DNA from 3 places in the Priestia sp. ABM2_011 genome. Region 1 is predicted to be linked to each of the others. Evidence: predicted binding sites of a transcription regulator. Region 1 holds the regulator's gene; each other region holds the start of a gene.
What was found. Region 1 encodes Rex, which represses fermentation and respiration genes when NADH is low (regulators of the CRP and FNR family bind a similar motif). Its sites were predicted from a motif close to TTGTGAAATATTTCACAA; they were not measured.
Positions count from the first base shown of each region.

Region 2: the regulator Rex is predicted to act here: its motif matches at 2,247-2,264, upstream of nirB (nitrite reductase large subunit NirB).
Region 3: the regulator Rex is predicted to act here: its motif matches at 1,639-1,656, upstream of ACXAE4_RS01670 (anion permease).

Region 1 covers NZ_JBSWUB010000001.1:30,464-33,899, reverse strand. Annotated here, with positions in the region: gene ACXAE4_RS00165 (ABC-F family ATP-binding cassette domain-containing protein) at 1-729, opposite strand, end outside; gene ACXAE4_RS00160 (redox-sensing transcriptional repressor Rex) at 1,189-1,827, shown strand; gene tatA (twin-arginine translocase TatA/TatE family subunit) at 1,881-2,066, shown strand; gene tatC (twin-arginine translocase subunit TatC) at 2,082-2,837, shown strand; gene ACXAE4_RS00145 (YdiK family protein) at 2,863-3,090, opposite strand; gene ACXAE4_RS00140 (CPBP family intramembrane glutamic endopeptidase) at 3,087-3,436, opposite strand, start outside.
Region 2 covers NZ_JBSWUB010000001.1:4,155,435-4,158,870, forward strand. Annotated here, with positions in the region: gene nirB (nitrite reductase large subunit NirB) at 1-2,021, opposite strand, end outside; gene ACXAE4_RS22070 (SGNH/GDSL hydrolase family protein) at 2,401-3,087, opposite strand; partial or broken gene ACXAE4_RS22075 (FAD-dependent oxidoreductase) at 3,087-3,436, opposite strand, start outside.
Region 3 covers NZ_JBSWUB010000001.1:292,051-295,486, reverse strand. Annotated here, with positions in the region: gene ACXAE4_RS01675 (alpha-amylase) at 1-50, shown strand, start outside; gene ACXAE4_RS01670 (anion permease) at 79-1,512, opposite strand; gene ACXAE4_RS01665 (class I SAM-dependent rRNA methyltransferase) at 1,818-3,017, opposite strand; gene ACXAE4_RS01660 (PepSY domain-containing protein) at 3,204-3,436, opposite strand, start outside.

The sequences.
Region 1 (3,436 bases):
CTTCACCGTTGTTTTTTGTACGACTTCATACACTTGATTTACGACTTTATCAAGGAAGTAACGATCATGTGAAACGATTAAAATAGCTCCTTCATACCCTTGCAGAAACTGTTCCAGCCATGCTAAAGTTTCAATATCTAAGTGGTTGGTAGGCTCATCCAGAATAAGCAAATCAGGCTTTGTTAAAAGCAGTTTTGCAAGAGCTAGGCGCGTTTTTTGTCCACCGCTTAAGGAGGAAATAGGGGTGCTGTAGTCAAAGTTTGAAAAACGGAAACCGTGAAGAATAGATCGTGTATCCGCTTCATATTGATAGCCGCCTAAATCTTTAAACGTTACTTGAAGCTGATCATACTCTTTGGTTAGTTTTTCGTATTGAACTGAATCATTAAAAATGTCTGGATCACCCATCTTCGTTTCAAGCGTACGTAATTCTTTTTCCATCTTCTTTAATGGAGCAAAGACAGTCATCATTTCTTCCCATATGGAGAGTGTTGACTCAAGAACTGTATCTTGTCCCATATAATCAATGGAAACACCCTTAGGTTTAATAATTTCTCCGCTGTCATAGGAAAGCTGCTCAGCAATAATTTTTAATAAAGTTGATTTACCAGCACCGTTTCGTCCCACTAGGGCAATGCGGTCTTTTGATTGTACTTCTAACTTTATATTCGATAAAATGGGTTCTGCCCCATAGTATTTTGTAATACCGTTCAATTGTAGAATAATCATTTTTTCACCTCTAGTAGTATATCCATAGTGTATTTTAACATATTTTTAACTACAAGTTCTTCCTACAAGCGTTTGTAATTTGTAGAGGGACAAGGACAAATGATGAAGCGAATGTTTTGATTCATGAAATAAAATGATTTTACCTGCACATTTTATACAGGATACTATGTTAAGATAAGAGATAAGTGCATCTCTGAACTTATCTATGATGGATGTAAAAAAATCCGTCATGACTAACAAACCGATCCTTTGAAGGGCTAATTGCTTCGTTCTACATACCGACTTTAAGGAGTGCTGAATAGACAAAAGCCGTCGAGGTGTGAAGCGGAGTATATATAAAACAAGAGAAAAGAGAGAGAATTGGAAGCGCTACCTCAAAGCGGTTGATGCTTTGTGAAAGGTAATGCAATATGACTTGAAAATGTTAGTAATGACATACATGAACTGAGGGGGTACAACGTGAACACTGAACAATTAAAAATACCACAAGCAACGGCTAAGCGATTGCCGCTTTATTATCGTTTTTTGAAAAATTTGCATGCTTCGGGTAAACAGCGTGTGTCGTCAGCGGAGTTAAGTGAGGCAGTGAAAGTGGATTCTGCTACTATTCGTCGGGACTTTTCTTACTTTGGTGCATTAGGAAAAAAGGGATACGGCTACAATGTGAATTATTTACTTACATTTTTCCGTAAAACGTTAGACCAAGATGAAGTAACGAAAGTAGCACTGATTGGCGTAGGGAATCTAGGAACGGCCTTTTTAAATTATAATTTTATTAAAAATAATAACACCAAAATTGAGTGCGCTTTTGATGTGATAGAAGATAAAGTAGGTACGAAAGTAGGCGACGTGCCGGTTTATCATCTTGACCAATTGGAAGATTATATGAGTGATGACATCTCAGTAGCGATTTTAACCGTTCCTGCCACTGTTGCTCAGCAAATTACTGATCGTTTAGTGAGTTGCGGAATTAAAGGAATTTTAAACTTTACTCCTGCACGCTTGAACGTACCGGATGAGATTCGACTCCATCATATTGATCTTGCTGTAGAATTACAGTCGCTTGTCTACTTTTTGAAAAATTATCCTGTTGAATAAGGCGGACTGTGTTACGATTTCCTTAAGTCTAAATTAATAAGGAGAGTGGGAATATGGGGATTGGAGCAGGCAGTTGGATTATTATTGCGATTGTAGCACTGCTTATTTTTGGACCGAAACGGTTACCGGAGCTAGGAAGATCAGTGGGCCAAACGCTTAGAGAGTTTAAGCATGCCGCTAGCGGTGCATCAGAAGATCGTGAAAAAGATAAACAGCGTCAAGTAGATGACAAAGAGTAAAAGGGTGATCATAGTATGACCGAACAAGAAATGTCAATATATGATCATATAGGAGAGCTGCGAAAACGCATTTTAATTGTTTTATTTTTCTTTGTGATTGCCACAATTGGCGGCTTTTTTATAGCGGATAAGGTCATTGTCTATTTACAGCATGCTGATGAGGCAAAAAATTTAACGATGAATGCATTTAGGCTAACAGATCCAGTTAAGATTTATATGCAATTTGCTGTTATTATCGGCTGTGTACTTGCAGCTCCTGTTGCACTGTATCAACTCTGGGCATTTATTAGTCCTGGTTTATATGAAAAAGAGCGGAAGGTAACGCTTGGATATATTCCTGTTTCCATTTTTCTCTTTATCGGCGGTGTCTCTTTTTCTTATTTTGTGTTGTTTCCATTTGTCGTCGATTTTATGACGCGCGTTTCTGATGAGCTGAATGTAAACCAAGTAATTGGCATTAATGAATACTTTTCTTTTTTAATGCAGCTCACACTGCCTTTTGGCCTGTTGTTTCAGCTTCCTGTCGTCGTAATGTTTTTGACGAGATTAGGAATTATAACGCCTATGTTTTTATCTCAAATTCGAAAATATGCCTATTTCGTACTGCTAGTTATTGCCGCACTTATTACACCACCGGAATTGCTCTCGCACATGATGGTGACAGTGCCGCTCTTAATTTTGTATGAAATCAGTATCATTATTTCCCGCATTTCGTATCGCAAAGTGTTAAAGGCAAGAGCAGAGCAAGAAAGAGAAGATGTTAGTATGTAAAAAAACCACTGAAACAGTGGTTTTTTTATTTAGATGAATCATCTTGATTTTTATATTGCTGCTGCAATTTTTTAATTTTGTAGTGCAAGATAAAGATGCGAACCGCAAACCTGAAATCGAATGCGGCTACGAGTGCAAATAAGATTGTGGGGAAATTCCAAACGGTTTCCTGAGCATTTTGAATTGCCAAGTAGGTGAATAAAATCCCCATAATAATATAAATAAACCCTCGTGTTAAAGGGATATTCTTCATAAAAACATGCCTCCAAAAATAAACTGCATTTGTTCTGCTTGTTTTTGCATTTCTATAATTTTATCTGCAAAAATAGTTTGAGATAAAATAACGATTGTATTCATCAAAACATGAGCAATAATAGGTACAACAATTAGTCTCGTCCTTGCATAAAGGAATGCAAATACAAATCCCATAGCTGTATACACAAGTAAATGTTTAAAATCCCAGTGTACCGCAGCGAAAATAAGGGAACTAATAAATGCAGAGATAAAGAAATTGTATCGTTTGTGAAGAGAACCAAAAATAATCTTTCGGAAAATAATCTCTTCTAGTATTGGTCCAATAACAGACGTAACGACAATAA
Region 2 (3,436 bases), 4.1 Mb from region 1:
GCAGATACAGCCATTTTCACTTTATGAGGCGTCCATAGTCCTTCAAATTTTTTCTCAAGCGCAATTCCAACGCCCATTGAATCCTGCGTGCCAAAACGGCAAAACTGCTCGCCGACGCATGTTTTCACGGTCCGCAGCGACTTACCGTACGCGTAGCCAGAAGGCATATCTAACTCTTCCCATACGCTAGGCAAATCTTCTTTTTTAACACCAAACAAATCAAGACGCTGACCACCCGTCACTTTTACGAGCGGAATTTCATATTTATCAACAACATCTGCAATTTTTCGTAAATCTTCTGCGTTTGTGACGCCTCCGTACATGCGAGGAACAACAGAATACGTGCCGTCTTTTTGAATATTGGCGTGCATGCGTTCATTCACAAATCGTGATTCGCGTTCATCAACGTATCCGGTTGGATTCACCATACCTAAATAATAGTTTAGCGCTGGACGGCATTTCGAACAGCCTTCTTCATTGTTCCATTCAAGTACATTCATCACTTCACGCGTATGCGAAAGGCCCTTTGCTTTGATTTCTTCGACAACTTCATCTCGTGACAAAGTCGTACAGCCGCAAATCGCTTCTTTTTGAGCCGTAGCGTCAAAGTCAGCGCCAAGAGTATGCTGAAGCACTTCCGCTACAAGCGGTTTACATCCTCCGCAGGAGCGAGAGGCACTTGTACAAGCTTTGATTTCATCAACCGATGAGCATCCTTGTTTTTGGATAGCTTCCACAATCGTACCTTTTGTTACGCCGTTACAGCCGCAAATAATATCATCGGCGCTCATGCTTGCTACTAAGCTTTCACCCGCGTTACCGCCAGACGGCTGTAAAATCGACACTTTTGCGACATCGGATACATCTTCTTGCTTTTGAATCATTGAAAACAGTCGATTTCCGTCGCTGCTGTCTCCAAAAAGAACGGCTCCTACGATTTGATTGCCTCGCAAAACAAGTTTTTTATAAATACCGTCTTGTTCATCGAACACTTTGATTGCTTTTTTCTTTTCATCTTCCGTGAAGTCTCCTGCTGAGAACACTTCAACACCTGATACTTTTAGCTGCGTGGATAAAACCGATCCTTCATAAGGCACTTTTTCTGCCCCGCAAATCGCTTTTGCTAATGCTTTTCCTTGTTCATACAAAGGTGCCACTAGTCCGTATACCATTCCTCTATGCTCTGCACATTCTCCAACCGCGTAGATGTTTGGAATATCCGTTTGCATATAGTCATTCACAACAATTCCTCGGTTTACGTCAAGTCCCGCTTCTTTTGCAAGCTGAACATTTGGCTTAATTCCAACGGCCATCACGACCAAATCAGCTTCTAAAAACGTCCCGTCTTTAAAAGATAATCCTTCAACTCGCTCATCGCCGACGATTTCGGCCGTTTGTTTTTCAAGCAAAAACTCCATGCCTTGTTTTTCTAATTCGTTTTGAAGCAATTTGCCGGCTGTTGGGTCGAGCTGACGTTCCATTAAATACGGAGCTAAATGAATCACAGATACGTCCATTCCCAAATTTAACAGTCCGCGCGCCGCTTCTAATCCAAGCAGTCCGCCTCCAATAACCGCTGCTTTTTTATACTGCTGTGATGCCTGCAGCATTTCATCCGTGTCTTTTATATCTCGAAAAGCCGTAACTCCTCTTTTATCGGATCCTGGAATCGGAAGAATAAAAGGAAGAGAGCCCGTTGCTAAAATTAACTCATCATACGATTCTACTCTCCCACTGTTTGTCGCTACTTCTTTTTTTACTGAATCGATACTCGTAACCGTTTCGCCCGTATATAATGTAATATTGTTTTCTTGATACCAGTTCCAATCGTTTAACGTAATGTCTTCAACATTTGTATCTCCTTGCAGCACTTTTGATAACAAAATACGATTATAGTTCGGATGCGGCTCGCTTCCGAAAATCGTAATCTCAAACGCTTCGCTTGAAAGCTTCAATACTTCTTCAATCGCTCGAACTCCAGCCATTCCATTTCCAATCAATACGAGTTTCTTTTTTTGCATCTTCCATTCCTCCCCTGGCGTCTATACCTGCTTGTTTCAAAGATATATTTTCTATGCATCTTTAAAGATATATTTAAGATATATGAATTTTCTGAATCGTTCAACTTATGTGTTAGGTTATCTAACACAGTTATGGTATGTATGCGATTCCATTGCTTTAACAGCAAGCAAAAAAAATAAGTGCTCTAATTACGTTTTAATTTGGATCATCCTTTGCATTTTATTTTGTGATGTTTTTCACAACATTAATTTAGCAAGAATAAATAACCTGAGCTATGATAAAAATCACTCCTATTAAAAATGATTAATAATTTCAGAGTTTTGGTCTAAAAACTCTAAAAAGACAAGCCCTATTCTACATATAATAGGGCTTGTCTTTTTATTTTCCCGTAAACCAATTCACAACGTATTCTCCCCACACTTCATTTCCTTTTTTCGTTAAATTGCCGCTGTCTTTATTGATATACTCTCCTAAATGAAACGGCCAAATGAGCGAATGATTCATATAATAAACCCAGTTTGCTTCGGATACTCCCCTGATCGCTTCTACCCCTTCTTCATAGGACTCGGTTTGTGAAATATATGGCTGTGAAGGCTGAATCATAAGGGTTTTTTTCAAATCTTTGAGCTGATGAATCAGCTTGTCTGTATTTTCAAACGTCTCATCTAGCGTAAGGTGCTGGTAATCATTTTTAAGAGGTGCTTCAAACAGAATAATGTTTGGCTGAAGTTGATTAATTTGATCAGCAATATGTGAGGATAAAAGCTCATCCGTTGTCCCGTTACCATATGAAAGTGTTTTAACCGTAAATACATCGCTTCCATATGTAGATGCTAGATCTTTTTTTAACTGCTGTGGCCACCCTGTTTCCTTTACGGATGTGGCAAGCACAAGAGTCAGAGGTTTTTTAATTGCGATAGATGACTGGATTTGCTTTGTGATAAAGTCCGGAATTTTTTTTGTATAAGCAGATACATCCGAAAACTGTTTTTCTTTATGTACAACAGCAGTTTTTACTTCACTTGCCTGCGCTTCCGTTTGCTCCTGCCAGTGCTGCGTCCCCATATATCTTCCGTGTCTTTTATATCTCGAAAAGCCGTAACTCCTTTTTTATCAGATCCTGGAATCGGAAGAATAAAAGGAAAAGAGCCCGTTGCTAAAATCAACTCATCATACGATTCTACTCTGCCGCTGTTTGTCGCTACTTGTTTTTTTATCGAATCGATACTAGTAACCGTTTCGCCCGTATATAATGTAATATTGTTTTCTTGATACCAGTTCCAATCGTTTAACGTAATGTCTTCAACATTCGTATCTCCTTGCAGCACTTTTGATAGTAAAATACGATTATAGTTCGGATGCGGCTCGCTTCCGAAAATCGTAATTTCAAACGCTTCGCTTAAAACCTTCAATA
Region 3 (3,436 bases), 260 kb from region 1:
GACACTTCCCTGTAAATGGCGGCTCTGTATCCGTTTGGGCTGAAGCATAAAAAAACAGTGGCCTGCGCCACTGTTTTTTTACCATAGACCTAGCAGTTTCCACCACAAGCCGCCAATTCCAATCCAAATGATAATATGAATAATTGAAATTAAAAAGCCGAGCGACCACCATTTTTGCTGCGTTACATATCCACTACCGAAGAACACCGGTGCCGGTCCACTGCCGTAGTGAGTTAAACAGCCAAATAAATTGCTAAAGAACGCTAAAATTAATGCTGACAGTAACGGAGGCGCACCAGCGGCCACGATGACAGATAAAAATGCTGCGTACATAGCGCTGACGTGAGCCGTGTTACTCGCAAAAAAGTAGTGAGAATAAAAATATGCAATAGCTAGTACAATCAACGCCGTCATCCAAGACATATGACTAACAGTGCCTTTCATCAGATCACTGAACCAAGGAATCATGCCTAGATCATTTAAGAAAGTTGCCATCATAACCAAAACAGCAAACCAGACTAATGTATCCCATGCTCCCTGTTCTTTTTTGATGTCCGACCAGCTTAACACTTGCGTTAAAAGCAGCGCACATAGACCAATAAAAGCAGTTGTTGTTGCATTAATATTTAAATTAGCGCCAAAAATCCACAGCACAAGAAGAAGTAAAAATACCCCAATCATGTACCATTCTTCTTTCTTTAGCGGGCCCATTTCATTTAGTTTTTTTGCTGCAATTTCAGATGCTTCCGGCGTTTCTTTTAATTCTGGCGGATACAGCTTATAAATAACGAGCGGAATCACAATTAAACTAATAATTCCAGGTACGATTGCAGCCGCTGCCCATCCAACCCATGAAATAGTCTTTCCTGTAATTTGTTCCGTCATTTTAACAGCAAGAGGATTGGCCGCCATTGCCGTTACGAACATAGCCGATGTAATCATATCTCCTTGAAACGATACTTTTGTTAAGAAAGCACCGACTCTGCGCTCCGTACCGTCTCCAGTTCTCGATCCGTATGTTTCAGATAAAGAACGAATGATTGGAAGAATAATTCCTCCAGCTCGTGCTGTATTAGACGGCATTGCAGGTGATAAAAGTAAATCACTTACGATAAGAGAATACGATAGTCCCAACGTCTTTTTACCGAACAAACGAACAAAGATATAGGCAACCCTTGTTCCTAGACCAGTCTTAATAAAACCTCTAGAAATAAAGAATGCAATAACGATCAACCAAATCGTCGTATTTTGAAAACCGCTGAGCGATTGTTCAAGTGTTAATGTATTAGTTAATACAATAATGGTTAAAGATAAAATAGCTACACTGCCTAATGGCAATGGTTTAATGATAAGACCTACGATAGTAGCCACAAAAATAGCGAATAAGTGCCAAGCCTTCACATCAAGTCCGGACGGAGGTGTAATAAACCATAAAACAAGTCCGATTGCCAGACAAATTAATAAAGGAATAAACTTCACTTCGCCGGCAGGCTTTTTAGTTGTTTCAGCCATAATCTTTCTCCTTTCATGTTTTTAAATAATAATAGTAGTATGCTCTTTCCCCTTCGTACCCAATACTTGTCCCCTTTAAAATAAAATAATTGTAAAAATACGTTTCATAAGGATGATATTGTAAATTTGTGAAGTGTTGAGCATAATTCCTTTATTATTTTATCATACATATTGACAATTTTTATCTTTCACCTTCATTTTATTCCCTTCAAAATAGCTTGTAAGCGTTATTTCATCAAAATAGCTTGTAAGCGTTATTTCATCAAAATAAATAAGCTGCATGAGTTCATCATGCAGCCTTGCATTTAACGATTTACTTTTTGAATAAACACGACTTTGAGATAATCACCTGACTTAAATTCTTTTATTGTTTTAAAATCAGCTGGAAGAGAGAACTGCTCCATCATTTTGTAACGTTCCCCTTTTTCGTTAAAAGCTTTTTCAATAAACGAATGAAATTTTTTCATATCAAAATTACTTGCATTCGTCGAAGCTACAATGACACCATTTGGCTTTGTAAGAGCAATGGCTTCTTTTAATAAATCTTTGTAGTCTTTTGCCGCGCTGAACGTATGCTTTTTCGATTTAGCAAAGCTCGGCGGATCTAGCACCACAAGATCGAACGTCATATTCTTCTTAACCGCATATTTAAAATACTTAAAAACATCTTCCACAATAATGTCCTGTGCTTCGTGATCAATTCCATTTACACTAAATTGCTCAATTGTTTTTGCCAAGCTGCGATTGGCCAAGTCGACACTTGTTGTTTTCGCAGCTCCTCCAAGAGCGGCCGCCACTGAAAATGCGCCTGTATACGAAAACATGTTTAGAACGGTCTTTCCTTTTGCATATTTATCTCGAATCGTTTTACGGACGTCTCGCTGATCTAAAAAGACCCCAACCATCGCTCCGTCATTTAAATAAACGGCAAAACGAATACCATTTTCTCTTACAATTAAAGGGAACTCACCTTTATCCCCTACTACAAAATCATCTTCTTCAATATACTGCCCTTTTACGTTGAAACGTTTTTTCTGGTACAGCCCTTTAAAGTTAGGCGCAGATTTTAAAGCTTCAATAACGTATTCTTTAAATTGATAAATTCCTTCACTATACCAGCTCGTGACGTAATATCCGTCATAATAATCAATGATTAAGCCGCCAATTCCGTCACCTTCACTATTAAATACACGAAAAGCAGTTGTATCTTCAGACGCATAAAAATCGTGACGAGAGGCAATAGCTCGCTGAATTTTTCGTACAAAAAACGCCGCGTCAATTTGTTCACTTTTCTTCTTCGTCAGAATCCATCCGTAGCCTTTGTTTTGTTTTCCATAATAGCCTTTGGCTAAGAATTGATTTTTTGGAGTGACTAAGTTAATAATAACGCCTTCTTCTTGCAGTTTATGACCATCAACAAGCGCATCTTTTTCAATGAGTGGATAACCTTTATTCACTTTTTTAATAAAAGCTTCTTTGGCTATAACTTGTACTTCTTTTCTCATGTGTACACCCTATCTATTTAATTTAGTTCATTCTAGTTTTATCCATTTTACGAGAATAATCTACATTTATCTTAACATAGATAACCGGTAATGTTTCCAGTTACAAAATAGAAAAGCAGAGGATGCCTTGAAGCACCCTCTGCTTGATATGAATGAAAAATGAAATGTATGTTTTAAGATAAAAAATTATGAGCACTCTTGTCCAGTATATGCATCGAACTTAAGCGTCTGCTGCTTGCTTCCGCTCACTAAAGTCACCACGTATACAGTTATTGAGTTTTCTGTTATAAGCTCAATATGCTCTACTTTTCCTTCTTGATGTTTTAAAGCAAGAACTTTTACAGCGGTCTCCGTTAACGGCTGAAGCTTATCATGTTTTACATATGTGATTTCACCCGAAACCGCATCGATTGTAACGG